Regions from separate parts of the Mesorhizobium sp. RIZ17 genome, predicted to be linked through region 1. Evidence: predicted binding sites of a transcription regulator. Region 1 holds the regulator's gene; each other region holds the start of a gene.
The links. The regulator LexA, encoded in region 1, represses DNA repair genes until DNA is damaged. The targets are predictions, from matches to a motif close to TGTTCNNNNTGTGTTCNG.
Positions count from the first base shown of each region.

Region 1 (9,627 bases):
TGACAGCCCGGCCTTCTCGCTACGCGTGGCCAGGAAATTGCGCGCCGCCGATCCGGCGATCCCCATTGTCCATTATGTCTGCCCGAGCGTCTGGGCTTGGCGGCCGGGCAGGGCGGTGGCGATGAAGCCTTATGTCGACCACATATTATGCATCCTGCCATTCGAGGTGAAGGCGCTCGCTCGTCTCGGCGGGCCACCCGGCACCTATGTCGGGCATCGCCTGGCGAAGGACCCTTTCGCGCTTGGCGCCGCCAAGGCGCAAAGCCTGTCGCGAGACCTTTCCAATGACCGTGTAAAGACGCTGCTCGTGCTGCCGGGCTCGCGACAGGGTGAAGTGCGCCGGCTGATCGAGCCGTTCGGCAAGACGATGTCGATCCTGCACCAACGCGGACATCGCTTGCGCCTGTTGTTGCCCACCGTGCCGCATGTCGCCGATCTGGTCAGGACATCGATCGCAAGCTGGGACGACAAGCCGGAGATCATCCTCGATCCCGAGCGCAAATGGCAGGCTTTCGGCAAGGCGGATGCCGCCCTCATCGCCTCGGGGACGGTGTCGCTCGAACTGGCTCTGTCCGGCGTGCCGATGGTGTCCTGCTACAAGCTCGATCCGATTGCGCACCTCCTTGTGCCGCGTCTGGTGACCGTCTGGTCGGCCCTGCTGCCCAACCTGATTGCCGATCGCGCTCTCGTTCCGGAGTTTTATGATCAGTATATCAGGCCGGAGAATCTGGCCCGGCACCTGGAAGCTCTGTTTGCCGACACCGGCATGCGCGCCTGGCAAAAAGCCGGCTTTGCCGAGATTGCCCGGCGCATGGCGACGGAGCGGCCCTCTGGCGAGATCGCGGCCGAGGTGGTGATGGGGTGTATCAGGAAGGCAGTAGGCAGTAGGCAGTAGGCAGTAGGCAGTAGGCAGTAGGTGTCGTTTCCTACTGCCTACTCACTAATTCCTACCTTTTGGCAATCGGCACGTAATCGCGTTCCGTGGCGCCGGTGTAGAGCTGGCGCGGGCGGCCGATTTTCTGGTGCGGATCCTCGATCATTTCCTTCCACTGCGCGATCCAGCCGACGGTGCGCGCGACGGCGAACAGCACGGTGAACATGGTGGTGGGGAAGCCGAGCGCTTTCAGCGTGATGCCGGAATAGAAATCGACATTCGGATAGAGCTTCTTGGCGATGAAGTATTCATCGGTCAGCGCGATCTTTTCCAGCTCCATCGCGATGTCGAGCAGCGGATCGTCCTTGATGCCGAGCTCGCCCAGCACCTCATGCGCGGTCTTCTGCATGATCTTGGCGCGCGGATCGTAGTTCTTGTAGACGCGATGGCCGAAGCCCATCAGCCGAAACGGGTCGTTCTTGTCCTTGGCGCGAGCGATGAACTCCGGAATGTGATCGACATGGCCGATCTCGCCCAGCATGTTGAGCGCCGCTTCGTTGGCGCCGCCATGCGCCGGGCCCCACAGGCAAGCGATGCCGGCGGCGATGCAGGCGAAGGGATTAGCACCTGACGAGCCGGCAAGACGGACGGTCGAGGTCGAGGCGTTCTGCTCGTGGTCGGCGTGGAGGATGAAGATGCGCTCCATGGCGCGCGCCAGCACCGGATTGATCTTGTATTCCTCGCAAGGCACCGCAAAGCACATGTGCAGGAAGTTGGCGGCGAAGTTCAGCTCGTTCTTCGGATAAATGAAGGGCTGGCCGATATGGTACTTGTAGGCCATCGCCGCGATGGTCGGCATCTTGGCGATCAGGCGCATCGAGGCGACCATGCGCTGGTAGGGATCCGAGATGTCGGTCGAGTCGTGATAGAAGGCCGACAGCGCGCCGACCACGCCGCACATCACAGCCATCGGGTGCGCGTCGCGGCGGAAGCCGGTGAAGAAGCGCGACATCTGCTCATGCACCATGGTGTGGCGCGTCACACGATAGTCGAAGTCTTCCTTCTGCGCCTTGGTCGGGAGTTCACCGTAGAGCAGGAGGTAGCAGACCTCGAGGAAGTCGCCATGTTCGGCAAGCTGGTCGATCGGATAGCCGCGATGCAGCAGGATGCCGGCATCGCCGTCGATGAAGGTGATTGCCGACTCGCAGCTTGCCGTGGAGGTGAAGCCGGGGTCGTAGGTGAAGGCGCCGGTCGTGCTGTAGAGCGCGCCGATATCGATCACGTCAGGCCCGGTCGACCCGCTTCGCACCTTGAATTCATGGGTCTTGCCGGCGAGTTCGAGCCTGGCGGTCGACTCATGCGCCTTGCCGCTCGGTTCCAGTTTTGTCGCAGCTTCGCTCATTCCCAAACTCCTTTATGTTTCCTCATGCCGGCAAGGCAATTCCTGCAAACGACACGTCGAAATCACCGGAATGCGCGAACTTGCCAATCGCATTTTAGGAGGTGCGTGCCAGATTGGGCCAAGGCCTAATGTTGCACTGCGAAACACACCTTTCAATGCCAATCTTCTTAGGCCAGTTCGCTCCTAATCGATTTGATCTCCAATCCTCGCCAGGCTTTCCTGGCGGCCCAGCACGGCAAGCACGTCGAACACGCCGGGCGAGGTGCTGCGGCCAGTAAGCGCGGCGCGGAGCGGCTGTGCCACGGCGCCGAGCTTATGCCCGCCGGCCAGTGCAAAGTCGCGGATCGAAGCCTCGGCCGAGGCAGCGCTCCAGTCGCCTTCGATGGCTGACAATGCGCCATGCGCGCCGCGCAGGATCGCGCGCGCATCCGCGTTGAGCAGGCCCGCCGCCTTCTCGTCGAGCGGCAATGGCCGTTCGGCGAACAGGAACGCCGCGCCGTCGACCAGTTCCACGAGGGTTTTTGCCCGCTCCTTGAGGCCGGGCATGGCGGCAAGCAGTTGCGCCTTGCGCCCGCCGTCGAGCTTGGCCGCGAGCGCCGGCCCGCCTTCGAGATAGGGCAAGGTGGCGACGAAGATGTCGAACAGGGCCTGGTCATCCATCTTGCGCATATGGACGCCGTTCAGCGCCTCGAGCTTGGCGAAGTCGAAGCGTGCCGCGCCCTTGTTGACGTCGCCGATGTCGAACCAGGCGACCATGTCCTTGACTGACATCACCTCGTCGTCGCCATGGCTCCAGCCGAGCCTGGCCAGATAGTTGAGCAAAGCCTCGGGCAGATAGCCCATGGCGCGATAGGCCTCGACGCCGAGGGCGCCGTGCCGCTTCGACAGCTTGGCGCCGTCGGCGCCGTGGATCAGCGGGATGTGCGACATCGACGGCACGTCCCAGCCCATGGCGTTGTAGATCACCGTCTGGCGCGCGGCATTGGTCAGGTGATCGTCGCCGCGGATAATGTGGGTGATGCCCATGTCGTGATCGTCGACGACGACGGCATGCATGTAGGTCGGGACGCCGTCGGAACGCAGGATGATGAAGTCGTCGAGATCCTTGTTCGGGAAGCGCACTTCGCCCTGCACGCGGTCGTTGACGATCGTCACACCTTCGGTCGGCGCCTTGATGCGGATCGCACCCTTGACGCCTGCCGGCGCCTCGGACGGGTCACGGTCGCGCCACTGGCCGTTGTAACGCGGCGGCAGGCCCTTGGCGCGGGCCGCCTCGCGCATTGCCTCGAGCTCGGCCGGCGTCTCATAGGCGTAATAGGCCTTGCCCATGCGCACGAGTTCCTCGGCCACCTCGCGATGACGCGGCGCGCGCTGGAACTGCGAGACGGCGTCGCCGTCCCAGGAGAGGCCAAGCCAGGTCAGCCCGTCGAGAATGGCGGCCGTGGCGGCTTCGGTGGAGCGCTCGCGATCGGTATCCTCGATGCGCAGCAGCATCGTGCCGCCGGTGTGCCTGGCATAGAGCCAGTTGAACAGCGCCGTGCGCGCCCCGCCGATGTGCAGGTAGCCTGTGGGCGAGGGGGCAAAGCGGGTGACGACCTTGTCGGACATGGAACTCTCGAAGAAGCACTGAAAAATGCATGTGTCGCGCAGACTTCCACGCGACCGGCGTTCATGTAGCATAGGCGGTCTGGGGCGCAAGGGGCAGACCCGATGGCTGGACGTGGCCGGGGCGCGAAGGAGAGCGGGGGAACGACAGCTGGCGTCAGCGAACGCCTGATGTTTGCCCATGCCACACCCGAAGAGACAGCGCCGGTTTCGCTTCCGGAGCCGCGCGCACCAGCCGTGTTGCTGCCGCCCGGTGACGGTGCAATACAGCCGGTCCCGCCAACAACAGCCACCATCGGCCGGATCCGCAAACAGCTTGGCCGCGCCTCGCTTCCCGCACTCCACCGAAGCATCGGCACCGCGGCGGCCACCGAGCTCGACCGCGGCATTGGCTTCCTGCTGGTGCCGGTGTTCCTGGCCGCTGGTGTCATCTACTACTTCTCGCTGAACACTGAGCCCGATCTCTACAGGCCGCTCGCGGCGGTGGCCCTGATGGCTGTCTGCGCGGCGGTTTCGCGTTCCCGGCACAGAACACACCTTGTCTTCGTGGCGGCGTTTTTCTGCGCCTTGGGCTTTCTCGCGGCCAAGGTGGAGACCTGGCGGATGGCGACCCCGATGCTGGGTTCCGAAATCCAGACACGGCTGACGGGGCGCCTCGTCACCGCCGAGGCGATGGCCAACGGCCGCATCCGGCTGACAATCGATCTGATTTCCACGGAGCATCCCAAGCTGCGCTATGCGCCGGACCGCGTCAGGCTGTCGGCACGCAGGATCCCGCCAGAGATGATCGCCGGGTCGATGCTGACCGGCTATGCCAAGCTGCTGCCGCCGACAGGCCCGGTTCGGCCGGACAGCTATGACTTTTCCTTCGACAGCTACTTTGCCGGCATCGGCGGCAGCGGCTTTTTCCTGGGCGATCCAAAGCTGATTGCCCCGGCAGAAGCGCCATTCGGAGCGCGCGTCGCATCGGCTGTCGAAAACGCGCGCGAAGGCATTGCCGACCATATCAGGAGCGCCATCGGCGGGTCCGAAGGCGAGATCGCGGCGGCGCTGATCGTCGGCGTGCGCGCCGGCATTCCGGAAGCGATCAACGAGTCGATGCGGCGCACCGGCATCTACCACATCATCTCGATCTCCGGCCTGCACATGGCACTTGTCGCGGGCACGATCATGGTCCTTTTGCGCGGCACCTTCGCGCTGTTTCCGGATTTCTCGTCACGCCGACCGGTGAAGAAATATGCCGCTGCAATCGCGCTGGCCTCGATTGCCGCCTACCTCGTGATCTCCGGCATCGTGGTCGCGGCCGAGCGAAGCTTCATCATGCTGGCCGTGATGCTGGTCGCCGTGCTTTTCGACCGCGCGGCGCTGACCATGCGCAACCTGGCGATCTCTGCCATCGCCGTCATCCTGGTCTCGCCGCACGAAGTGGTCGGCCCGAGCTTCCAGATGTCCTTCGCCGCCACCGCTGCGCTTGTCGGCGCCTATGCCGGCTTTGCCGACTATCGCGCCGGCAAAACGACAGCGCCGCCGGCAAGGCGTTCGTTTCTCGGGTTCGTATCGCAAAAACTGGCGGTTGGCGTGGGCGGCGCCGCCATAACGTCGCTCATCGCAGGCAGCGCGACGTTGCTGTTTGCGATCTGGCATTTTCAGCGCGTGTCGCCGCTCAGCCTGCTGGCCAATCTGGCGGTCATGCCGATCGTTTCGCTGATCGTCATGCCGTTCGCCGTGTTGAGCGCGCTCGCCATGCCCTTCGGCTTCGACGGTCCCTTCCTCTTTGTCATGGGCAAGGGCCTGACGGCGATGATCGCCATTTCGGCGTGGATATCCGAGCGCTCACCGGTCGACGCCGTCGGGCTGATCTCGATCCAGTCGGTGCTGCTGGCGACGGTCGCGCTGGTCATCGCAACGATGGCGACCACGTGGCTCAGGCTTGCCGCGGTGCCCTTCGCGCTCGCGGCGCTGCTGGCCATTCCGCATGTCCGCACGCCGGATGTGCTTGTCTCGGAGGACGCGCGTCTGGTGGCGATGCCGATCGGAGGCGGTGAGCTTGCGATCAACCGCGCGCGCTCCAACGAGTTCACCACCGACAACTGGAAACGAGCGCTGAAAGCCGAGGATATCGTGCCGCCGGAGACCTTCGCCAAGGACGCCCTCGACATCGCCGATCCCGTCGACCTGCCGCCTGGCTCGCCCTTCTACTGCACCGGAGACCTCTGCATCGGCCGGCATCCTTCCGGCGCCATCGTCGCGCTTGCCGAGAACCGCGGCAGCGCCCGACCGGCCTGCGGGTTCGCAGATCTCATCGTCATCAACGATGCAACGGCCTACAACCCATGCCGCGATCCGCGCGTGCTCGTCGTCACCAAGCGGCAGCTGGCTCACGACGGCAGCGCCGCTATCTTCTTCGATCCGCAATCGGCGACCGCCCGGCCAACCGTTCGCTACGCGGTCGACGAGCCATATCGTCCCTGGCACGAGCAGCGGAAATACACACGCGAGGCGAGGGGGCTGCCGCCCTATCAACGACCGGAAAAGCCGGCGGCCGCGCCGCAGCCGACAGAATAGATGTCACGCATTTCCGGCGAAGACCGCCGCGCGGTCCTGCTCAGTAGCGACGGATAAGTCCGACGAGCTTGCCCTGAACCTTGACCCGATCCGGTCCAAAGATCCGGGTCTCATAGGCCGGGTTGGCGGCCTCGAGCGCGATCGAGGCACCCTTGCGGCGAAACCGCTTCAAGGTCGCTTCCTCGTCGTCGACCAGCGCCACCACGATCTCGCCCGGGCTTGCCGTATTGGCGTTGCGGATGATGACGGTGTCGCCGTCGAAGATACCGGCCTCTATCATCGAGTCGCCCTTGACCTCCAGCGCATAGTGCTCGCCGCCCATGATCATGTCCGGCGGCACCGAGATCGAGTGCGTCTGGTGCTGGATGGCGTCGATCGGCACGCCGGCGGCAATGCGGCCCATCACCGGAATGGATACGGCCGAAACAGCGTCGTCGTCATTGCTGGGTGTCGGCGTGCGCGAAGGCGCTGCCGGCTTGACCTGGCGGTTGAGATTGCCTTGGCCGCCCTGGATGACGCTTGGCGAGAACTTCTTCGCGGCATTCAGGCCAGGCGCGATCGAGTCGGGCAGGCGCAAGACTTCGAGGGCGCGCGCCCGGTTCGGCAGCCGGCGAATGAAGCCGCGCTCTTCCAGCGCCGTGATCAACCGGTGGATGCCGGACTTCGAGGCAAGGTCCAGCGCCTCCTTCATCTCGTCGAAGGATGGAGGAATCCCGCTCTCCTTCAGGCGTTCATGGATGAACATCAGGAGTTCATGTTGTTTGCGCGTCAGCATTGGCGGCCCCCACGGGTTCTGAAACCAGAATCGGAAAAACAAACCCAGAACAAACACTATCTGTTCCAGTTGTGTTCCGCAACCGTTTAAAGTTTAATGAATTTCTTAAGGCTGCCGAAACAATGTTGCATTCGAGGACGCCAGCCGCCGCCAGTAGGGCGGTGGCATTGATTCCGTTCGATTTTGCAGCACTGCCTAAGTTGAAACAGCAGGCAGCGCCATCACGAAAGCGCGGGTCGGACCGCGTGGACCACCCTTTGCGCATGCTGCACCGTGAACGAAACGAACCCAAAATGCCAACTTCGGCGATTTGCCGGTTCACTGTTCTCGCGGTCTATGGACCAGCTAACACAGGACGAAAGGTTCTTGCCCCGACGCCGACTGGGGTGAGACAACCGCCGTTGGCCGTCTGGCGATTTGCGAGCGGCGCTGGGTCGAGATGGAGGCGGTAACGCGATGAGGGGAATTCCTGGCCGTGCTGAAGTCGAGGCGATGGATGCCGCGGATCCGCTGCGCGCCCTGCGCGATCGCTTCATCCTGCCGGAAGGGGTGATCTATCTCGACGGCAACTCGCTGGGTGCGGCGTCCTCCGAGGTTTTCGACGAGATCGAGAAAGCGGCAACGCGCGAATGGGCGCATGATCTTATCCGCGCCTGGAATACCGCGGGCTGGTTCCAAATGCCGGTCGAACTGGGCGACCGGCTCGGGCGGCTGATCGGCGCGGCGGCCGGACAGACCGTCGTTTGCGATACGACCTCGATCAACATCTACAAGGTCCTGCATGCGGCGCTGGCGATGCGGCCCGACCGATCCGTGATCGTTGCCGAGGGCGACAGTTTTCCGACCGATCTCTACATGGCGGAGGGCGTGGCCTCCACGCGTCCTGGTACGGTGCTGCGGCTCGAAGGTGTCGACGCCCCGACGATCGAGGAGCTGATCGACAGCCAAGTCGCGGTCATCCTGGTCAACCACGTCAACTACAAGTCCGGCCGGTTGCGCGACATGGCGGCCTTGACGCGCAAGGCCCACGAAGCCGGCGCGCTGATCGTCTGGGACCTCTGCCATACGGCAGGCGCGTTGCCGGTGGATCTTGATGGTTTCAGTGCCGATTTCGCTGTCGGCTGCACTTATAAATACCTCAATGGCGGCCCGGGCGCGCCCGCCTTCATCTACGCCGCGAACCGCCACCACGGTGACATTCGCCAGCCGCTCAGCGGCTGGTGGGGGCACGCCCGGCCTTTCGCGTTCGAGCAGGGCTACGCCATCGGCACGGGCATCCGCCGGTTCCTGTGCGGAACACAGCCGGTGCTGTCGATGCGGGCGCTGAAGGGCGCGCTGGACCTCTGGGACAAGGTCGACATGAATGCCGTGCGCGACAAAAGCATCGCCCTGACGGACTTGTTCATCCGGCTTGTCGAAGCCCGATGCGGCGCCTTCGGCCTCGAACTGGAAAGCCCGCGCGATGGCGCCGAGCGTGGCAGCCAGGTGTCGTTCGCCCATCCGCACGGTTACCAGGTGATGCGCGCCCTGATCGAGCGCGGCGTGATCGGCGATTTCCGCGCGCCATACACCATCCGCTTCGGCTTCACACCGCTCTATGTCGGCTATCGGGATGTCTGGGAGGCCGTCGAAGTGCTGGAAGACATCCTGCGCACCGGCGTCTGGCGGGAAGCGCGCTTCGCGGTCAAGGAGGCCGTCACCTGAATCGGGCTTTCTCGCTCAATGGGGCTTTTCGGCGCGCAGGCGGAAGCGCTGGATCTTGCCGGTCTGGGTCTTGGGCAAGGCGGCGATGAACTTCACCGAGCGCGGGTATTTGTAGGGCGCGATCGTTGCCTTGACGTGATCCCGCAGACGCTTGACCGTCGCGGCATCCGGCGCCGCGCCCGGCGCCAGCACGACATGCGCCTCGACGATCTGGCCGCGTTCGGCGTCCTCGGCGCCGATGACGGCGCATTCCGCGACATCCGGATGCGACAGTAGCGCGGCCTCGACTTCCGGCCCGGCAATGTTGTAGCCGGCGCTGACGATCATGTCATCGGAGCGGGCGGCGAAATGGAAGAAGCCGTCTTCGTCCTGCACGAAGGTGTCGCCCGTCAGGTTCCAGCCATCCCGCACATAGTCCTTCTGGCGATCGTCGGCCATGTAGCGGCAGCCTGTCGGCCCACGCACCGCCAGCCTTCCCGTCGCGCCATGCGGCAACTCGCGCATCTCCTCGTCGACGATGCGCGCCTCGTAGCCGCCCACCGGCTTGCCGGTCGATGCGGGCTTCATGTCGTCGAAGCGATTGGAGATGAAGATATGCAGCATCTCGGTGGCGCCGATGCCGTCCAGAATCGGCTTGCCGGTCTTTCGCGTCCACTCTTCGAAGACGGGAGCGGGCAACGTTTCGCCGGCAGACACGGCGAC
Region 1 is NZ_CP147861.1:5,620,022-5,629,648, reverse strand. Features, by position in the region: gene lpxB (lipid-A-disaccharide synthase) at 1-895, shown strand, start outside; gene gltA (citrate synthase) at 948-2,276, opposite strand; gene gltX (glutamate--tRNA ligase) at 2,460-3,884, opposite strand; gene WDX12_RS27380 (ComEC/Rec2 family competence protein) at 3,987-6,446, shown strand; gene lexA (transcriptional repressor LexA) at 6,487-7,221, opposite strand; gene kynU (kynureninase) at 7,678-8,925, shown strand; gene WDX12_RS27365 (AMP-binding protein) at 8,941-9,627, opposite strand, start outside.

Region 2 (9,627 bases), 350 kb from region 1:
CTGATCGTGCAGGAGCAGCCGGACACCGCCACGCATCTCGCCCAGTTCAAGGCGCATATCGGCAAGGATGCCAAGCTGACGCTGTTCGTGATGAACGCCGGCGGCAAGCTCGTGCGCCAGGAGGTCGTCGTCAGGACGACCGGCGAAGGCGCCGATTTCAAATTGCGCGGCATCAATCTTCTGGCCGGCGACACGCATACCGACACCACCATGGTGCTCGACCACGCGGTGCCGCACACGACCTCGACCGAGGTGATGCGCAATGTCGTGACCGGCAAGGCGCGCGGCGTCTTTCAGGGCCGCATCAACGTGCATCAATATGCGCAGAAGACCAACGCCAAGATGGCCTGCAACACGCTGCTTCTGTCGGATGACGGCGAGTTCTCGACCAAGCCGGAGCTGGAAATCTTCGCCGACGACGTCGTCTGCGGCCATGGCGCCACGGTCACCGAGATCGACCACAACCATCTGTTCTACCTGATGGCGCGGGGCATCGACGAGAAATCGGCGCGAGGCCTTCTGGTGAAGGCGTTCGTGGCCGAAGTGATCGAGGAACTGGACGACGAGGCGCTGGTCGAGGCGCTGGAAGAGCGGCTCGACGGCTGGTTTTCGACGCACGGGTAGCGCCCAACCTTCTCCCCTTGTGGGAGAAGGTGGATCGGCGCGCAGCGCCGAGACGGATGAGGGGTGTTGGAAGGATCGCGGCCTTGGCCGGCAAGGACTTGGAAATGGACCAGAAGATCGAAACCACCCCCTATGACGTCGAGGCGATCCGCCGCGACTTCCCGATCCTGTCGCGCCAGGTCTACGGCAAGCCGCTGGTCTATCTCGACAACGGCGCCTCGGCGCAGAAGCCGCAGGTGGTGCTCGACACGATCCAGCATGCCTATTCCCAGGAATACGCCAACGTCCATCGCGGGCTGCATTTCCTGTCCAACGCCGCGACCGACGCCTATGAGAATGCGCGCAAATCCGTGCAGCGGTTCCTCAATGCGCCGAGCACCGACAACATCGTCTTCACCTCCAACACCACCTCGGCGATCAATACAGTTGCTTACGGTTACGGCATGCCGCGGATCGGCGAAGGCGACGAGATCGTGCTCTCGATCATGGAGCACCATTCCAACATCGTGCCGTGGCATTTCATCCGCGAGCGGCAGGGCGCCAAGCTTGTCTGGGTGCCGGTCGATGATCTCGGCGCGTTCCACATCGAGGAATTCGAAAAGCGATTGACCTCGCGCACGAAACTGGTTGCCATCACGCAGATGTCCAATGCCTTGGGCACGGTGACGCCGATCAAGGAGATCGTGCGCATCGCGCATGCGCGCGGAATTCCTGTCTTGGTCGACGGCAGCCAGAGCGCCGTGCACATGCCGATCGACGTGCAGGACCTCGACTGCGATTTCTTCGTCTTCACCGGACACAAGGTCTACGGTCCGTCGGGCATCGGCGTGCTCTACGGCAAGAAGGACAGGCTGGAAGAGATGCGGCCCTTCATGGGCGGCGGCGAGATGATCGAGGAGGTGACGGAAGACATCGTCACCTACAACGAACCGCCGCACCGTTTCGAGGCAGGCACGCCGCCGATCGTGCAGGCGATCGGCCTGGGCGCTGCGCTCGACTACATGGAGAAGGTCGGTCGCGAGCGGATCGCAGCACACGAGGCGGACCTCAAGGCCTATGCGCATGAGCGGCTGCGGGCGATCAATTCGCTGCGCATCTTCGGCGACGCGCCGGGCAAGGGCGCCATCATCTCGTTCGAATTGCAAGGTATCCATGCGCATGACGTGTCGATGGTGATCGACCGGCAAGGTGTTGCGGTGCGGGCGGGCACGCATTGCGCCCAGCCGCTGTTGAAACGCTTCGGCGTCACCTCCACATGCAGGGCATCGTTCGGCATGTATAATACGAGGGCCGAAGTCGACGCTTTGGCCGGGGCGCTGGAAAAGGCGCGAAAGTTCTTCGGGTGATGATGATGGACGATGTGAGGGCGACCGCAGAGACTGTTCCGGAAACGGCCGGCAACGGCATCGTTTCGGCCTCGGCGATCCCCGCCGACGAGCTGGCGCGGCTGACCGACGATATCGTTTCGGCGCTGAAGACCGTCTACGACCCGGAAATCCCGGCCGACATTTATGAGCTCGGCCTCGTCTACAGGATCGACATCGAGGACGACCGGTCGGTCAAGATCGACATGACCTTGACCGCGCCGGGCTGTCCGGTGGCTGGTGAAATGCCGGGCTGGGTCGAGAACGCCGTCGGCGCCGTCGAAGGCGTTTCCGGCGTCGAGGTCAAGATGACCTTCGATCCGCCCTGGACGCCCGACCGCATGTCGGAAGAGGCGCAGGTGGCGGTCGGGTGGTATTGAGCTTGACTTGCACGCTAGGTGAAACTTCACCATCTTAAGGGCAGACTCATTCCGCGGGCCTTGAACCCGCGCGAACGTGGAGAATGACATGGGACGCTTCGCCGTCATCACGATGACCGACAAGGCCGCCGACCGGGTGCGCGAGATTGTGGCTGCGCGCGACAACGCGCATGGCATCCGTCTCGGCATCAAGAAGGGCGGCTGCGCCGGCATGGAATATACGGTCGACCTCGTGACCGAGCCCAATCCCAAGGACGACCATATCGAGCGAGACGGCGCGCATGTCTATGTCGCGCCGGAGGCGGCGTTGTTCCTGTTCGGCACCGAGATGGATTTCGAGCAGACCACGCTGCGCACCGGCTTCACCTTCAAGAACCCGAACCAGAGCTCGGCCTGCGGCTGCGGCGAATCCGTCGAGCTGAAGCCTGCGGACCTAAAGGCGCTTGCGGAGGCGCGCGCTTCCGCCTGACCCCTTCCTTCGCCCCGTTTACGGGGAGAAGGTGGCCCGAAGGGCCGAATGAGGGGCAGAGCTGCTCTATCCGAAGTTCGCGCCGCCCCTCATCTGCCTGCCGGCATCTTCTCCCCGTGAACGGGGCGAAGAACGCTATTCCACCCACATCCCTGTGCGCTTGTGCCAGTCGGCGATCGACTCTTCCGGGTAGACGTCGAACACCTTGTCTTGTCTGCCGATCACCGGCTCGACCCAGTTCGCCTTGTATTTCAGCATCAGATGCACCTTTTCCGTCGGTTTCGGCAGGTCGCTGTCGATGGCTGACGCGAAAGGATGGACGAGGTCAGGCCAGGTCGGATCGTAGAGCCAGAGCGCCGCGCCGCATTTCTTGCAGAAATTGCGCTCACCGGTCGAGACATCGCAATGCGGATGCTCGTCGTCCTCGATCTCGGCTCGGTAGACACCGAGGCTGCGTTTGCCCCGGACGTTCATCGTCTCGTAGTCGGCGCCGAGATTGATGGCGAAGCCGCCGCCGCCCTGCTGCTTGCGGCAGATCGAGCAGTAGCAGAGCATGAACGGCACCGGCGTGTGGCTTTCCACCTCGAAGCGGACGGCGCCACAGCGGCAGGAGCCTTTGAGCAGGACGGGCATGGCGGATCTCCGTTTTTTGATCTCAACCTGTCAGCATGCTCTTGGTTGCGGCGAGGACAAGGCCCATGCCGGATGAGATGATTGCTGCATGGATAATGCCCGCCTTGAGGAATTGTTCGAAAGCCTGGGGCCGATCAGCATCCGCAAGCTGTTCGGCGGCAAGGGCATCTATTGCGACGGCGTCATCGTCGCGGTCGTCGTGCGCGGCGAATTGCTGCTCAAGGCGGACGAGGAGAGCGCGCCTGATTTCGAGGCCGCCGGGTGCAAGCAATGGACTTATACAGGCTCGCGGCACGGCAAGCTGATCGCAATGCCCTATTGGAGCATTCCCGACGAGGCTTTCGACGATCCCGACGAGATGACGTTGTGGGCGCGGCGCGCTTATGAAGCGGGGCGAAGGGCGGGGAAGTGATTGGTCCGCTGTTGAAACACTATGAAGGTCATGTCGAGGCCGCCCCCTCATCCGGCCGCTTCGCGGCCACCTTCTCCCCGCTGGGGAGAAGAGGTTGGCGCAGGCGCCGGCCGGTCCTCTCCCCTTGGGGAGAGGTCGGAATGCCCCGAATTGCTCTTCGCAATTCGGCCTTGGCAATCCGGGTGAGGGGGCTTCGCCGCGTGCCCTACAGCGCCTCCGCGATCTCCGCCGCCAGCCGCGCGTTGTTCTCGACCAGGGCGATGTTGGTTTTCAGGCTGCGGCCGCCGGAGAGTTCCAGGATCTTCGACAAGAGGAAGGGCGTCACCGCCTTGCCGGTGACGTTGAGCGCCTCGGCGGCCTGTTGCGCGGCCTGGATGTAGCCATCCATCTCGGCGGCCGGGATCTCGTCATTTTGCGGCACCGGATTGGCGACCAGGATGCCGCCGCTTAGGCCGAGCGCCTGACGCGTGCGGTAGAAATGCGCGATGTCCTCAGGCGCATTGAGCGTCAGCGGCGCGCGGAAGGGCGACTGGCGCGACCAGAAGGCGGGCATGGTCTCGCAGCCATGGCCGATCACCGGCACGCCGCGCGTCTCCATCACTTCCAGCGTCTTTTCGATGTCGAGGATCGCCTTGGCGCCGGCCGAGACGACGATGACCGGCGTGCGCGCCAGCTCGTCGAGATCGGCCGAGATGTCGAAGCTTTTTTCCGCGCCCTTGTGGACGCCGCCGATACCGCCGGTGGCGAAGACTTTTATGCCAGCCATGTGCGCGGCGATCATGGTGGCGGCAACCGTGGTGCCGCCGGTGCGCTTTTGAGCGACGGCGAAGCCGATATCGGCGCGCGACAGCTTCATGGCGTCGCCGGTCATGGCGAGCGATTCGCGCTCGCCGTCGGACAGGCCGATCTTGATGCGGCCATCGACCACGGCGATCGTCGCCGGCACCGCGCCGCCGTCGATGATGATCTGCTCGACCCTGGCTGCCATCGCACCATTATCGGGGTAGGGCATGCCGTGGGTGATGATGGTGCTTTCCAGCGCCACCACGGGCCGGCCGGCGGCAAGCGCCTCGGCCACGGGCGGGTGGATGTCGACGAAGGGGCGGGCGGTTTCGGGCGTCACGGCTGTCTCCGGTCAGGAGGAAGTGGATGTCTGGTGGCCCTATGCCACCTCCCGCGCCTCCGGCACAAGGGCAAGCGCTTGGCCGAAGTTGGCGTTCGTGAAGGACGGCACGGCCTGAGGGCTCTCGATGGCCAGCATCGCCGCCGCAAGGCCTTCACGCAGTGCCGCGCGCAGCGGCAGGCCGCGCAACAGGGCGGCGACCGTCGCGCCGGTCAGGGCATCGCCGGCGCCGGTCACGTCGGCAACCTTGCGTGGCGCGGGCGGATCGATCTCAAAGATGCCGCTGTCGTCGAAGCCCAGCACCGGAGCGCTGCCGGAGGTCACAACGCCGGCGTTCAGCCCGGCCTGCCTGAGCCGGCGGACAAGGAGTTCGCCGGATGGCTCGGCATCGACAAGCGCGGCGGCTTCTCGGCTGTTCATGAAAAGCAGCGACAGCTGGTCGAGCAGCGGCGTCAGGCGCACGACCTTGGCCGGCGAGACGGCGATGGCGAAGACCGGCCGGCCGTCGGCCAGTGCCATCAGGCGTTCGAGAGCGGCCGTCGGCAGGTTGGCGTCGCACAGGATGGCGTCTGCCGCGGCGATCGCCTCGCGGACCTTGGAGCGCCTTATCTGCTTGGGGAAGGCGAGGTCGTAGAGCGCCATGTCGGCCAGCCCGACGATCAATTCGCCCTCGGGGTCGATCAGCGCCGTGTAGCTCGGCGTCGTGCGGTCGAGGAACACCACCGAGAGGTCCGTTATTCCGGCGTTGTCGATCGCCGAGGCGACTGTGTCCGCCGCCGCGTCGCCGCCGCGCACCGAAATCAGCGAGGCCGACACGCCGCGCTTCACCACGCTGCGCAACGCGTTGAAAACCACGCCGCCGACGTCCTCGCGCATCATGCCGGGGTTGGAGGCGGCCGGCACATAAGTGCCCGAGACCTGGCCGCGCCGGTCGATATGGGCGCCGCCCAGCGCCAGGATATTTGGGGATGTCGGCATATTGGATCGGTGACTTCCGTTGATCGTGCGGCTGCGCACACTAGAGCGGTTCAGCGTTTCACGGAATCGCCGAACCGCTCTAGATCTTGTTTTTGCGCAATTCCGGACAGAAACCGCTACGCACTTTTCCTGGAATTGCTCTAAGTTTCCCTGGATCGCCCTGCAATCGTTCGCGATTCGGACGGCCGGATACGAGATCTCTTCTGGACCAGCGGTTCCGGTTTGTACCAGCCCTGGTGAGACAAAAATAGAACAAATCCAGATATTGATTGTTTTTCAGTTGGTTGTATCCCCTTGCCAAATGAGAACAAAAAAGGTACAAACCGACAAGGATCACGGATTGTCCGGCCTTCATTGACGACCAAGGGGTGATGTATCATGGCTCAGAATACTTTGCGGCTTGTAGAGGATAAGGCAGTGGACAAATCAAAAGCTCTGGACGCGGCGCTGTCGCAGATCGAGCGCGCCTTCGGCAAGGGCTCGATCATGCGGCTCGGCGCCAACGAGCAGGCGGTCGAGATCGAAACCGTGCCGACCGGCTCGCTCGGCCTCGATATCGCGCTCGGCGTCGGCGGCCTGCCGCGCGGCCGCATCGTCGAAATCTACGGGCCGGAAAGCTCGGGCAAGACCACGCTGGCGCTGCACACGGTCGCCGAAGCGCAGAAGAAGGGCGGCATCTGCGCCTTCGTCGATGCCGAGCATGCGCTCGATCCGGTCTATGCCCGCAAGCTCGGCGTTGACCTGGAGAACCTCCTGATCTCGCAGCCCGATACCGGCGAACAGGCGCTGGAGATCTGCGACACGCTGGTGCGTTCGGGCGCCATCGACGTTCTGGTCATCGACTCGGTCGCGGCACTGACGCCGCGCGCCGAAATCGAAGGCGAGATGGGCGATGCGCTACCTGGCCTGCAGGCCCGCCTGATGAGCCAGGCGCTGCGCAAGCTGACCGCCTCGATCTCGCGCTCCAACACCATGGTCATCTTCATCAACCAGATCCGCATGAAGATCGGCGTCATGTTCGGCTCGCCCGAGACGACCACGGGCGGCAACGCGCTGAAATTCTACGCTTCGGTGCGCCTCGACATCCGCCGCATCGGCTCGGTCAAGGACCGCGACGAGGTCGTCGGCAACCAGACCCGCGTCAAGGTGGTCAAGAATAAGCTGGCCCCGCCCTTCAAGGTGGTCGAGTTCGACATCATGTATGGCGAGGGCGTGTCCAAGACCGGCGAGCTCGTCGATCTCGGCGTCAAGGCCGGCGTGGTCGAGAAGTCGGGCGCCTGGTTCTCCTACAATTCGCAGCGTCTCGGCCAGGGGCGCGAGAACGCCAAGCTGTTCCTGCGCGACAATCCCGACACGGCGCGCGAGATCGAGATGGCGCTCAGGCAGAATGCCGGGCTGATCGCTGAGAAATTCCTCGAAAATGGTGGCTCCGAAGGCGGGGACGACGGTTTCGAGGACGAAGCCGGCGCCATGTAACGCGACGGTCGGAGTTTGGCCATAATCCTGTTATATTCGTATATGCTTATGTAATTGAGTTCTGGTATTGCGTCCCGAACCGCCGGCCCTCGCGCCGGCGGTTTGCGTTTGCGGGCGGTGCTGCCGCTCGCCGGTTTATTGGCCCAAAGCGCCTCGCGCTGCAATGAATTCAGGCGATGCGCTTTGGTCTTTGTTTATGCATGTCGTTTTCCCAAAGCTGCTGCGCACTTTTGGGCGACGTGCCTGTGTCCGTGTTTCTGGACAGGGTGCGGAGCTATCGCTAAAAGGCCAATCTATCTTCTGAAACATGAAAGCCCATCAGCCGCCGGCAGCGCCGGCGGTTCTTGCGAAAAAGGCAGTATGCAATGAGTGGCGTGAACGACATCCGGTCGACATTCCTCGACTACTTCCGCAAGGAGGGCCATGAGATCGTCGCCTCCAGCCCGCTGGTGCCGCGCAACGATCCGACGTTGATGTTCACCAACGCCGGCATGGTGCAGTTCAAGAACGTCTTCACCGGCCTGGAGAAGCGTCCCTATTCGCGGGCGTCCACCGCCCAAAAGAGCGTGCGCGCCGGCGGCAAGCACAACGACCTCGACAATGTCGGCTATACCGCGCGCCATCTCACCTTCTTCGAGATGCTCGGCAATTTCTCGTTCGGCGACTATTTCAAGGAGCGCGCGATTGAGCTTGCCTGGAACCTGATCACCAAGGGTTTCGGCCTCAAGAAGGACAAGCTGCTCGTCACTGTCTATCACACCGACGACGAAGCGGCGGGCTTTTGGAAGAAGATCGCCGGCTTTTCCGACGACCGCATCATCCGGATCCCGACCTCGGACAATTTCTGGGCGATGGGCGACACCGGCCCATGCGGCCCGTGCTCTGAAATCTTCATCGACCGCGGCGAGCATATCTGGGGCGGACCGCCCGGCAGCCCGGAAGAAGATGGCGACCGGTTCCTGGAATTCTGGAACCTGGTGTTCATGCAGTATGAGCAGGTTACCAAGGAAGAACGCATCGACCTGCCGCGTCCTTCGATCGACACCGGCATGGGCCTGGAGCGAATGGCCTCCATCCTGCAGGGCGTCGAAAGCGTCTTCGAGACCGACCTGTTCAGGCATCTGATCGACGCGGCGTCCTCGGCGCTCGGCCAGGGTCCGAACCAGGAGAACGTCGCGTCTTATCGCGTCATGGCGGATCACCTGCGCTCGTCCTCCTTCCTGGTGGCCGACGGCGTGCTGCCGTCCAACGAAGGCCGCGGCTATGTGCTGCGCCGCATCATGCGCCGCGCCATGCGCCATGCGCAGCTGCTTGGCGCGAAGGAGCCGCTGATGTGGCAGCTGGTGCCGGCGCTGGTGCGCGAGATGGGCCAGGCCTATCCCGAGCTGGTGCGCGGCGAGGCGCTGATCACCGAGACGCTGAAGCTCGAGGAAACGCGCTTCCGCAAGACGCTGGTGCGTGGCCTCGGCTTGCTTTCGGACGCGACGGAAACGCTGCATGCCGGCGACATGCTCGATGGCGAGACGGCCTTCAAGCTCTACGACACCTATGGCTTCCCGCTCGACCTGACGCAGGATGCGCTGCGCCAGCGTAGCATCTCGGTCGATCTCGCCGGCTTCACCGACGCGATGGAGCGGCAGAAGGCCGAGGCGCGCGCGCATTGGGCGGGCTCGGGCGAGGCCGCGACCGAGACGGTGTGGTTCTCGGTGCGCGAGAAGACCGGTGCCACCGAATTCCTCGGCTATGAGACGGAGGAGGCGGAAGGCATCGTCCAGGCCCTGGTCAAGGACGGCAAGACCATCGACAGCGCCACCCAGGGCGATGCGGTCGCCGTGGTCGTCAACCAGACGCCGTTCTATGGCGAATCCGGCGGCCAGATGGGCGACACCGGGGTGATCTCCGGCGAGGGTTTTTCGATTGAGGTCTCGGATACGCAGAAGAAGGCCGACGGTCTGTTCGTGCATCTCGGCAAGGTGGCTAAAGGCACGGTCAAGACGGGTGCTGCCGTCGAGCTCAAGGTCGATCATGCCCGCCGCTCGAGGCTGCGCGCCAACCATTCCGCGACGCATCTCATCCACGAGGCGCTGCGCGAGGTGCTGGGCACCCATGTGGCGCAGAAAGGCTCGCTGGTCGCGCCGGAGCGGCTGCGCTTCGACATCTCGCACAAC
Region 2 is NZ_CP147861.1:5,965,808-5,975,434, reverse strand. Features, by position in the region: gene sufD (Fe-S cluster assembly protein SufD) at 1-624, shown strand, start outside; gene WDX12_RS29115 (cysteine desulfurase) at 729-1,970, shown strand; gene WDX12_RS29110 (SUF system Fe-S cluster assembly protein) at 1,976-2,368, shown strand; gene sufA (Fe-S cluster assembly scaffold SufA) at 2,457-2,837, shown strand; gene WDX12_RS29100 (GFA family protein) at 2,973-3,470, opposite strand; gene WDX12_RS29095 (TfoX/Sxy family protein) at 3,559-3,882, shown strand; gene WDX12_RS29090 (pseudouridine-5'-phosphate glycosidase) at 4,088-5,005, opposite strand; gene WDX12_RS29085 (carbohydrate kinase family protein) at 5,045-5,983, opposite strand; gene recA (recombinase RecA) at 6,362-7,459, shown strand; gene alaS (alanine--tRNA ligase) at 7,825-9,627, shown strand, end outside.
Region 2: WDX12_RS29085 (carbohydrate kinase family protein) is a predicted target of LexA. The motif match lies at 6,221-6,238, and genes of this name have one in related genera.

Region 3 (9,627 bases), 860 kb from region 1:
GGCATCCTGCCGGAGGCCGGCCTCGTCGCCATCGGCGTCACCATCCTGATGATCGGCGGCGAGTTCGACCTGTCGGTCGGGTCGGTGTTCGCGTTGATGCCGATGTCGATGGCGGTGCTGATGGTGCATGGCTGGCCGTTCCCGCTGGCGCTGCTCGCCGGACTGCTGGTCGCCGCGGCGATCGGCTTCATCAACGGCTACATCACCATCCGCTTCGCGATCCCGAGCTTCATCACCACGCTCGGCATGCTGTTCATGGCGCGCTCGCTCACCGTGGTTGTCTCCGGCGGCTTCCCGCCGCTGCTGCCCGCCGACCTGCCCAACTGGCTGTTCACCTCCTTCGTTGGGCCTGGCAACATGTTCCGCATGTCGTTCCTGTGGTTCGTGGCGGTCGCGGTGCTGACCTCGCTGATGCTGTCGCGGACCAATTTCGGCAACTGGATCAAGGCTACCGGCGGCTTCCTGCCGGCCGCGGCCTCGATGGGCATCCCGACCGCCAGGGTCAAGATCGTCTGCTTCATGCTCTGTTCGGTGCTCGCGGGTTTTGCGGGCATGCTGCAGGTGCTGCGGTTGGGCTCGCCGCTGCCTTCGATCGGCGAGGGGCTGGAGTTGCAGGCGGTCGCGGCCGCCGTCATCGGTGGCGCCTCGCTCACCGGCGGCATCGGCACGGTGATGGGCGGCATCATCGGCACGACGCTCATCCGCGTCATCGACAACGGACTTGTGCTCAGCCACGTCGACGCCAACTGGTTCAAGTTCGCCATCGGCTTCCTCACCATCTTCGCCGTCGTCGCCAATGCCTGGATGCGCAAGCGCGCCAAGGCCATCAAGATGGAGGGCTGAGCCGTGGGCGATGCGATCATCTCGGTGCGCGACCTGCACAAATGGTATTCCGGCGTACATGCGCTGAAGGGCGTCTCGCTCGATTTCCGGCGCGGCGAGGCGCTCGGCCTTGTCGGCGACAACGGCGCCGGCAAGTCGACGCTGATCAACATCCTGTCCGGCGTCCACCGCGCCGATCAGGGCGAGATCCAGGTCGAGGGCAGGGCGGTCAGCATCGCAACGCCGCGCGACGCGATGGCTCTCGGCATCGAGACCATCTACCAGTACAACTCCATGGTCCCCACCATGTCGATCGCCAGGAACCTGTTCATCGGCCGCGAGCCGACCCGCTTCTCGATCCTCGGCGTCGGCATCCTCGACCAGAAGAAGATGGCCGAGGAGAGCATTCGCGCCATCGCCAATGTCGACCTGCATCTGCGCTCTCCCGACGCGCTCGTCGGCGAGCTCTCCGGCGGTCAGCGCCAGGGCGTCGCCATCGCGCGCGCCATGCATTTCAAGTCGAAGGTGATGATCCTCGACGAGCCGACCAACCACCTCTCGGTCAAGGAGACCAACAAGGTGATCGGCTTCGTGCGCGGCTTGAAGGAGCAGGGGGTGACCGGTGTTTTCATCAGCCACAACATGCACCACGTCTTCGACTGCTGCGACCGCATCGTGGCGATGGCGCGCGGCGAGGTGGTGCTGGACAAGCGCATCGAGGATACCTCGATCGATGAAGTGCATGGCGTGCTCTAGGGAAACTTGGCAATGAAGGTGCTTAACGGTCGTAAGGTGCTGCTGACGGGCGGCCTCGGCTCGCTCGGTCGTGCCCAGGCGGCGACGCTGGCGCGGGCCGGCGCGCGTGTGCTGGTGCTCGATCGGCCCGAGGTCGAGAACGGACCGGACATCGTCGCCGGGTTGGCCGGTCAGGCCAGCGGCGACATCGCCTTCATTGGGTGCGATCTCAACCGGCTGGCCGAGGCGGAAGCGGCCGTTGCCGCGCTGGCGGCGAAGGAAAGCGGCATCGACATCCTGATCAACAACGCGGCGCTGATCATCAACCGGCCGTTCGAGGAATTCTCTCTCGCCGAGTATGAGGACCAGATCCGCGTCAACTCCTCGGCCGCCTTCGCGCTGGCGCGGGCCTGCGCTCCCGGCATGAAGGCCAAGGGCTACGGCAAGATCGTCAACTTCTGCTCGATCACGCTCAACGGCCGCTGGGACGGCTACGTGCCCTATGTCGCGTCGAAAGGCGCCATGCTCGGCCTCACCAAATCGCTGGCGCGCGAGCTCGGGCCGCATGGCATCAGGGTGAACGCCGTGTCGCCGGGCGCGGTGGTCTCGGAGGCGGAAGAGCGCGTCTTCGGCGACCGGCTGAAGGAGTACAATGACTGGATCCTCGCGAACCAGAGCCTGAAGAGGCGTATCGAGCCGGCCAACGTTGCCGACCTCGTGCTGTTCCTCGTCTCGCCAGCCTCCGACATGATCAGCGGCCAGAACATCGCCGTGGACGGCGGCTGGTGACGGCCGGCATGGCTGAGCTTCGAGACGGCCGCGCGCGGCTCGTGCTCGCGCCCGACAAGGGTGGTGCGATCGCCCGTTACGATGCGCTTGTCGGCAGCGCGCGGGTTCCGCTTTTGAGGGCAGGGGACGGCACCGGCACATCCGGTTGCCAGCTCCTCGTGCCGTGGTCGAACCGCATTTCCGGCGGGGGCTTCACCTTCGACGGCCTCTTTCATGCCATCGAGCCGAATGTGCCCGGCGAGACTTTCCCGATTCATGGCGACGGCTTCCAGAAGCCGTGGCGGCTTGCCAGCCATACCGACACCGAGGCGGAGCTGACGCTCGATGACGGCGCGATCGGTCCTTACCGCTATGCGGCGTCGGTTACCTATACGCTGCAGGACGGCGCGCTGGAGGCGCGGCTGATTGTTGAAAATCGCGCCGGCATGCGCCTGCCCTATGGCCTCGGCTTCCACCCCTGGTTTCCGCGCGTCGCCAGGACCACGCTTAAGGCGAAGGCGCAGCGCGTCTGGCTGGAGGACGAGCGCCATTTGCCGGTCGGGGTGGCGCCTGTCGCCGAGCATCCATGGTGGGATTTTTCCCAAACCTCGCTTTTGCCGGCGGGCTGGGTGAACAACGGCTTCTCCGGCTGGGATGGACACGCGACCATCGTGCAACCGGGGCGGATTTCCGTTTCGCTCACCGCCTCGCCAACGCTCGATGTCTATATCCTCTATTCGCCGTCACCCGATGCCGGCTTCTTCTGCTTCGAACCGGTCTCTCACCCTGTCGATGCGCATCACGGCGAAGGGCTGACGGTGCTGGAGCACGGGCAAGCGATGAGCGCGACGATGCAGTTGGACTGGACGGTGACCGATTGAGCGTGCCGCCGCTGGAACTGCTGATCTCCCCCCTTGCGGGGGAGATTGAACGTCGCGTCGGCTTCGCCAATTTCCAACGTCGCAAGAGGACACGCCGGAAACAGCCCCCTCTACAACTCCTTCTCCGCCAGCTCCCTGAACCCGTCCGGCACTGAGCGCGCGCCTTCGAGCGCCACCGTGCCGTAGCCGACGGCCTCCTTGCCGAAACGCTGGCGTATCTTGTCGATGGCGCGGTCGGCTCCGAATCGAGCCAGCCCCTTGCGGCTGCCGGGCCTGAGCTTCTCATCCGCCAGGCCGAGTGGCAGTTCGAGCTGCAATTCGGCATGTTCCTCCAGATGCGAGACGGAGATGGCGAGCAGCGAGATGTCCCGCTCGCCTGGATGGGCGGCCAGCACGCCGCGCACCAGTTCTTCGGCGATCTCGGCCAGCATCGCTGTCGCCTGGATCGGCTGGTCGAGCGTGATCGAGCGGCTGACCGCGCGCATGTCGGCGAACCGCACGCGAACCGTGATTGTGCGTCCGGGCCGGTCCTTGGCGCGCAACCGGCTGGCGACGCGGTCGGCCAGATGCAGCAGCGTCGGCACGAAGACGCGCGGCAGCGCCGGTTTCCTGCCCAACGCCGATTGCGCGCCGGCGGAATGTGCTCGGCGATGCGTCTCGAGTTTGCGCGGGTCGCGGTTCCAGGCAAGCGCGGCAAGTTTCTGGCCGGCGGCGTGGCCGATCAGCCGCTCCAGCGCGCCGCTGTGCGTGCGCGCCAACTGCCCGATGGTCTCGACGCCGATCTCGGCGAGCCTGGCCTTGGTCGCCGGGCCGACGCCCCACATCAGCGTGACGGGCAGGTCGTGCAGGAAGGCGAGCTCGGTGCCGGGCTCGACCACCACCAGCCCGTCTGGCTTGGCCACCTGCGATGCGATCTTGGCCAGATGTTTTGTGCGCGCCACGCCGATCGAGATCGGCAGGCCGAGCTCGGCCATCACGCGGTCGCGGATTTTTCGCGCGATCTCTTGCGGAGGACCAAAAAGATGCGTGCAGCCGGCGACATCGGCGAACGCCTCGTCGATCGAGATGCGCTCGACCAGCGGCGTGAAATCGCCGAGCACCTCGATCGCGGCGTCGCCGAGACGCTGGTACTCGGAAAAATGGCCGCCGACGAAGATGAGCTGCGGGCAGAGCTCGCGCGCCTTGCGGCCAGGCATGCCGCCGCGCACGCCGAAGACCTTGGCCTCATAGGAAGCCGCCAGCACCACGCCGCCGCCGACTGCGATCGGCTTGCCACGCAATGACGGATCGAGCAACTGCTCGACCGAGGCGTAGAAGGCGTCGAGATCGGCATGCAGGATGGTGGCGGCCGCAGCGGCGTTTGTGGCGAGCATCCCGCGGTCCATCTCCATCCGGTCCGCATTGCGGCAGCGCAGCATTAGCTGCGTCTTTCGTAAGGGATTTTAATCGGAACATAAAGAGAACAAAAGCGGTCTCTCGTCAAGTCGGCGGGGCTGTACACCAGAACAGTTGCAACCGTGCACAACCGAGACGTTTGCCGGCCGGTTGTGCGCGACGCCTCGCTCTTGAGGGGACATGGTCGCAAGCGGCCATGGGAGCCTCGCGTGTGAAGCGCGGCGGCTTTGCAACGCCCAAGAACGGCGTTCCACGCGGGGCGACCCCTCTGCCGCTTTTGGCGCCCCCGGTCTGAGGGGCGATTGCTTGCGCTTATGCCGGTTTGGCGTATTGCTCGGCGCTCAGCACCTCGATGCACTGGAACGGCTGGTTGCCTTCCACCCAGGCGTCATGGCCGGGCGGGATGGTGTAGGAACTGCCGGCCTCGAAGGTCTTTTGCGTGCCGTCGGTCATCCGCACCGTGATCGAGCCGGATACGACATAGCCGACATGCGAGACCTGGCAGCTATCGGTCTTGACCACCGGCTTGACGCATTCGGACCATTTCCAGCCCGGCTGCATGTTCATCCGCCCAAGCGTATAGCCCGGCAGCCGGACGATCTCGACACGCGTCTTGGCGGGCGCGCGGACCTCGTCGGGATTGTTGTGCGATTTGGATTCGAGCTTCGTCACCTTCACGGCAGTTTCGGCCATGGCATCCTCCCATGTGAAGCGGAGCCTGACGCGACCGTCGGCGACCGCTGGCTTATTCATACGCCTCGTTATGAGGGATTGCTAATATAATTGCCTGAAGCTGCCGCGCGGGCTGAAGCGGTCGAGGGCAAGTAACGCCTGGAGCGGCTCGACGCCATTGCAGAGGCGGAACCGCTCCAAGGGCAGCCCGCGCCTCCCAAGAACACGCGGGCCGACAGCGCGACAACCAGGGCACCTTTGACAACTGGTTGCGTTCGCCAGGGTCAGCCGCCGCTCGCGGGAGCCGGGGCAGGCGCCGGAGCAGCGGGTGCCGTCGATGGCGTCTTGGTCGGCGCCGGCGGCGTGCCGGCCTTTGGCGCCTCGATCTTGGGCGTGTCGATCTTGACGTTGACATCGGTCGATCCGCCGCCACCGCCACCGACATTGATGATGCCGGTGAAGAACAGCAGCCCGACGATCACGATGATGGCGAGAACGATTGCGACCGCGGTTCCGCCGCCGCCACCGCCGCCCGTGTTTACAACTGTAGGTCCGTCGGCCATGACTTCCTCTCCTTTCGCCGATTTCGATTGCCGGGCAACGGCACCGGGAAGCGATTGTTCCGGCCCTCGGGCGACGGTCCAGGGCCGTGTTCGGACTGAAGTCTCACTCATTGAACGCAGAGGCCCGAGGCGCCGATTTTCTAGAAACAAGAAGGGCATTATTTCATTTGGGCTAGCAAGCCGCCGGACAAAGTCCCTTCATCGGCGGTCGACGACGGGGTGCCCGCCATTCCTGCGATATGGCGGGCACTCCTCTCCCCTTTGGAAACTGTCTTGGAGCTGCTGGCCGTGCTACCCGGCAACATGATCGCGAACCTGTTTGCCGCGCTGCTTTTGGCGGGATTTGTCGTCGGCGTCTTCCTCCTGGTCGGCAGGCCCCTCTGGCCACAACGCCATGCCCAGATGGTGGTCCTTCTTCCAATCGACACCATGGCCACCGGATCGGTGCGCAAGGCCTATGTCGAGCCATGGTTGCCGGCTCGCTTCGATCTCAAGCTCGCGCCCCTCAGGCCACTCGACGAAGGCAGGCGAGGGAACCAGTCCGCGCCTTATACCGTTGATTGAGCGAAGGGATGGCGCTGGCGGAGGCCGCCATGCATAATTTCGAACTCATCGATCTTCTGTGCGTCATCGACGCATGCGCGAGCGACCGTTTCGCCGGACGTCTCGTGCCTATGTCGAAGGCCGTCGAGGAATTGCGCGTCCTGACCGGCGATTTCGTTTCGTCGGATAGGGATGCGGCCAACGCCTTGACGCAGGTCGCGCTCGAGCGCGGCTGCGCGGTGCTCTTCGACGAGCAGCCGGGCGCGGATATCGTAGGCGAGCTGTAATCCTTCCCTCAAGGGGAGATTGGCGCTCATTTCGCCAGGGTGATCATCCGTCCCGCATACACCGCGCGGTTGCCGAGCTCGGCGCTGCAGTCCGACTTTACGGCGGAGCTCCCCGTCATTGTGACAGTGTCCCCGACCAGCCGCAGGCAACTGCCCTGGGCGTTCATGTCCGAATTTCCGGCATAGGCGATAGCGGCGTCCGGAGCGTAGATGAAACCGCTCACCACCGAGCCGGACCCGCCGTTGAGCGTCAGCGCCTGCGTGTTGCCATGCGCCTGGTAGATGGTGATGCCGGCGTAGGGGCCGCCGGTCGGCGGCGACAGGTTCACCTGTTCGTTGGCGTTGATGTAGAGCTGCGAGTTCTCCATCAGGAAGATCGTCACGCCCTGGCCGCTGAGGCTGCCGTTGCCGCCTGGTTTTATAGTGACGTTGCGCATGATGTAGGTACCTGGATCAAGGGTGATCTTCCCCGACAGGGTCTTGTCGCAATAGGTGCCCGGCGAGAGCGTTATCGTCTTGCCGTTCGGCACGGGCAGGCAAAGCGTATAGGGAGGCGGAACGACGTCGGCCAGCGGATCGAACGAGGCATACTGGTTTTCCTGCGCCGCGCCGCAGGAAAGGGTGGCGCTGGGCGGCGTCAATCCTTGCGTGCCCCCGACCGTCGAGACGCAACCGGCGCTGACGATCGCCGAGCCACCTCGGTTGACGGCGTCGGCGGCGTCCGAATTGGCCGCGATCACGCAACCGCTCATCGCCACATTGGTGGAGCCCTGCAGGCTGACCGCGCTACCGGCATGCGGATCGAGCGCCAGCACGCAGGCCTGCGCGCCGGGCTTGATCTTGACCGAGGCGGAGCGCGTCGCCGGCCAGGCCGGCATGCCGGGGACGAAGGACGGTCGGCTGATGCTCGACGACAGCGAAATGAAGTAGGCGCTCGGATCGCCGCTGGCCCCGGCCTGGAAGGCGGCGACGCTGCCCGAATATTCCTGCGTGTCGGCGGTGCTCATATTGGCCGCGAAGAAGGTCTGGCCGAGTTGCTGCACGTCGCTCGCCGACATGCTCGCCTGGTATTTCGTGCCGATCGCAAGGCCGGCCGCGTCCAGCGAGTTCTGCAACTGCGCAGCGTCGTCGCTGGTGCCGACCACGTTGATGGACCCTGCCACGGCAAGCATCAGCGGCACCATGGCCACCGCGGTCGCGACCGCGAAGTTGCCGCGCCTCGAAGCCCAGAAACGTGCAAACATGGAAGTCCGCCCTCGTCGTATATACGAGAGTGATAGGCACGCTGTCTCTACGGGCGATTTCCAAAAAAGATAAAATGCAGAAAGTGCTAAAATATATGGTTTTACTGATGGTTACATCTTAAGTCTGAGTGTCTTTGGGCCTTAAGTCTTAGTGCGCGCGGCGCAAGGCGGAGGTGGCCGCCCGATGCGGTCCTAACAGCGCAAGTCGAGTGAAATAATTAGCCATTCCTTCATATGGCAATGATGACGTCATGGCTGGGATACCTTGGGTGCGCTCGGCCATGGCCTTTTCAGGTCCGTTCTTCCGAAATCTTTTTTCTCGACTGGCCCCTCGACGCTTTTGCGAAGGCATGGGCGGCAACGTCGCGACCATCTTCGCGCTCACCCTTCCGGTCGTCGTCGGCGGCGCGGGGCTGGGTGTCGAGACGTCCTACTGGTACTATTCGAGCCTGAAGCTGCAGGCGGTCGCGGACGCGGCCGCCTACGCCGGCGCGCTGGAAAAGATCCAGGGATCCGACACGACGGCGATCACCGCGGCGGCTACCTCATCGGCGGCCTCGAACGGGCTGGGCGCCGGCACCATCGTCGTCAACACGCCGCCAACCTCAGGGCCGAACACGGCCAAGAAGGCGGTGGAGGTGATCCTCAACCAGAACCTCGACCGGATGTTCACCTCCATCTTCACCCAGACGAAGGTGCCCGAACAGGCGAGGGCGGTGGCGCTGATCACCGACGCTTCAAAAGCCTGCGTGCTGGCGCTAAATCCCTCGGCCTCGCAGGCGGCGCTGTTTTCCGGCAGCACCAGCGTCAAGCTCACCGGCTGCTCGGTCATGTCGGATTCGATCGCCAATGACTCCATCAAGGTGCAGGGCTCGGCAGGGCTGCAGGCCGATTGCCTGATTACTGCCGGCGGCGTTTCGCTGAGCAATCCGGTGACCACGGTCTGCAAATCGCCGATCACTCAGGCCTTGCCTGCGTCCGATCCGTTCGGCAGCTTGCCGGCGCCCGCGGCGACCAACCCATGCAAGAGCGTCAACGGCAACAAGACGTCGCAGACACTCCAGGCCGGCACATACTGTAGCGGCATGAGCCTCAACGGCAATGTCGCGCTGTCTTCCGGTACTTATGTCGTTCAGGGCAATTTGAAGATCAACGCCGGCGCCGTCGTCACCTGCGCCGCACCCTGCACCGGCGTAACCATCTACATGGCCGGCAGCAACACCGTCAGCATGAACGGCAACGCCACCGTGACGCTGAGCGCACCGACCTCGGGCACCTATTCGGGCGTGCTGTTCTACGGCGACAGGACGGGGACTGCGGCGCAGAGCACCTTCAACGGCACCGCGGACTCGCTGTTGACCGGTGCCATCTATTTTCCCAGGCAGCAGGTCAATTATCTCGGCAATTTCTCGGGCCAGAATGGGTGCACGCAGGTCGTCGCCGACACCATCCAGTGGTCGGGCAACTCGACCATCAACCAGGACTGCTCGAGCCTTGGGATGAAGGATATCCCGGCCGCGCAGTCCGTAGCGGTCGTCGAGTGAAATCCCCGGCCCGTCGATTGATCCAGGCCATTCGCGATGAAACGGGCATCGCCGCGGTGGAACTCGCTCTGGTCTTGCCCGTCCTGTGCGCGGCGTTACTCGGTACCATGGACGGCTGGTCCTATGTCACCAGTTCGCTGTCGATGCGCGCCGGCGTGAAGACGGCCGCCAAC
Region 3 is NZ_CP147861.1:4,758,235-4,767,861, forward strand. Features, by position in the region: gene WDX12_RS22945 (ABC transporter permease) at 1-843, shown strand, start outside; gene WDX12_RS22950 (ATP-binding cassette domain-containing protein) at 847-1,578, shown strand; gene WDX12_RS22955 (SDR family oxidoreductase) at 1,591-2,346, shown strand; gene WDX12_RS22960 (aldose 1-epimerase) at 2,355-3,206, shown strand; gene dinB (DNA polymerase IV) at 3,317-4,579, opposite strand; gene WDX12_RS22970 (cupin domain-containing protein) at 4,914-5,294, opposite strand; gene WDX12_RS22975 (hypothetical protein) at 5,558-5,836, opposite strand; gene WDX12_RS22980 (polymerase) at 6,110-6,400, shown strand; gene WDX12_RS22985 (hypothetical protein) at 6,430-6,666, shown strand; gene WDX12_RS22990 (TadE/TadG family type IV pilus assembly protein) at 6,693-7,910, opposite strand; gene WDX12_RS22995 (pilus assembly protein TadG-related protein) at 8,261-9,454, shown strand; gene WDX12_RS23000 (TadE/TadG family type IV pilus assembly protein) at 9,472-9,627, shown strand, end outside.
Region 3: dinB (DNA polymerase IV) is a predicted target of LexA. The motif match lies at 4,654-4,671, and genes of this name have one in related genera.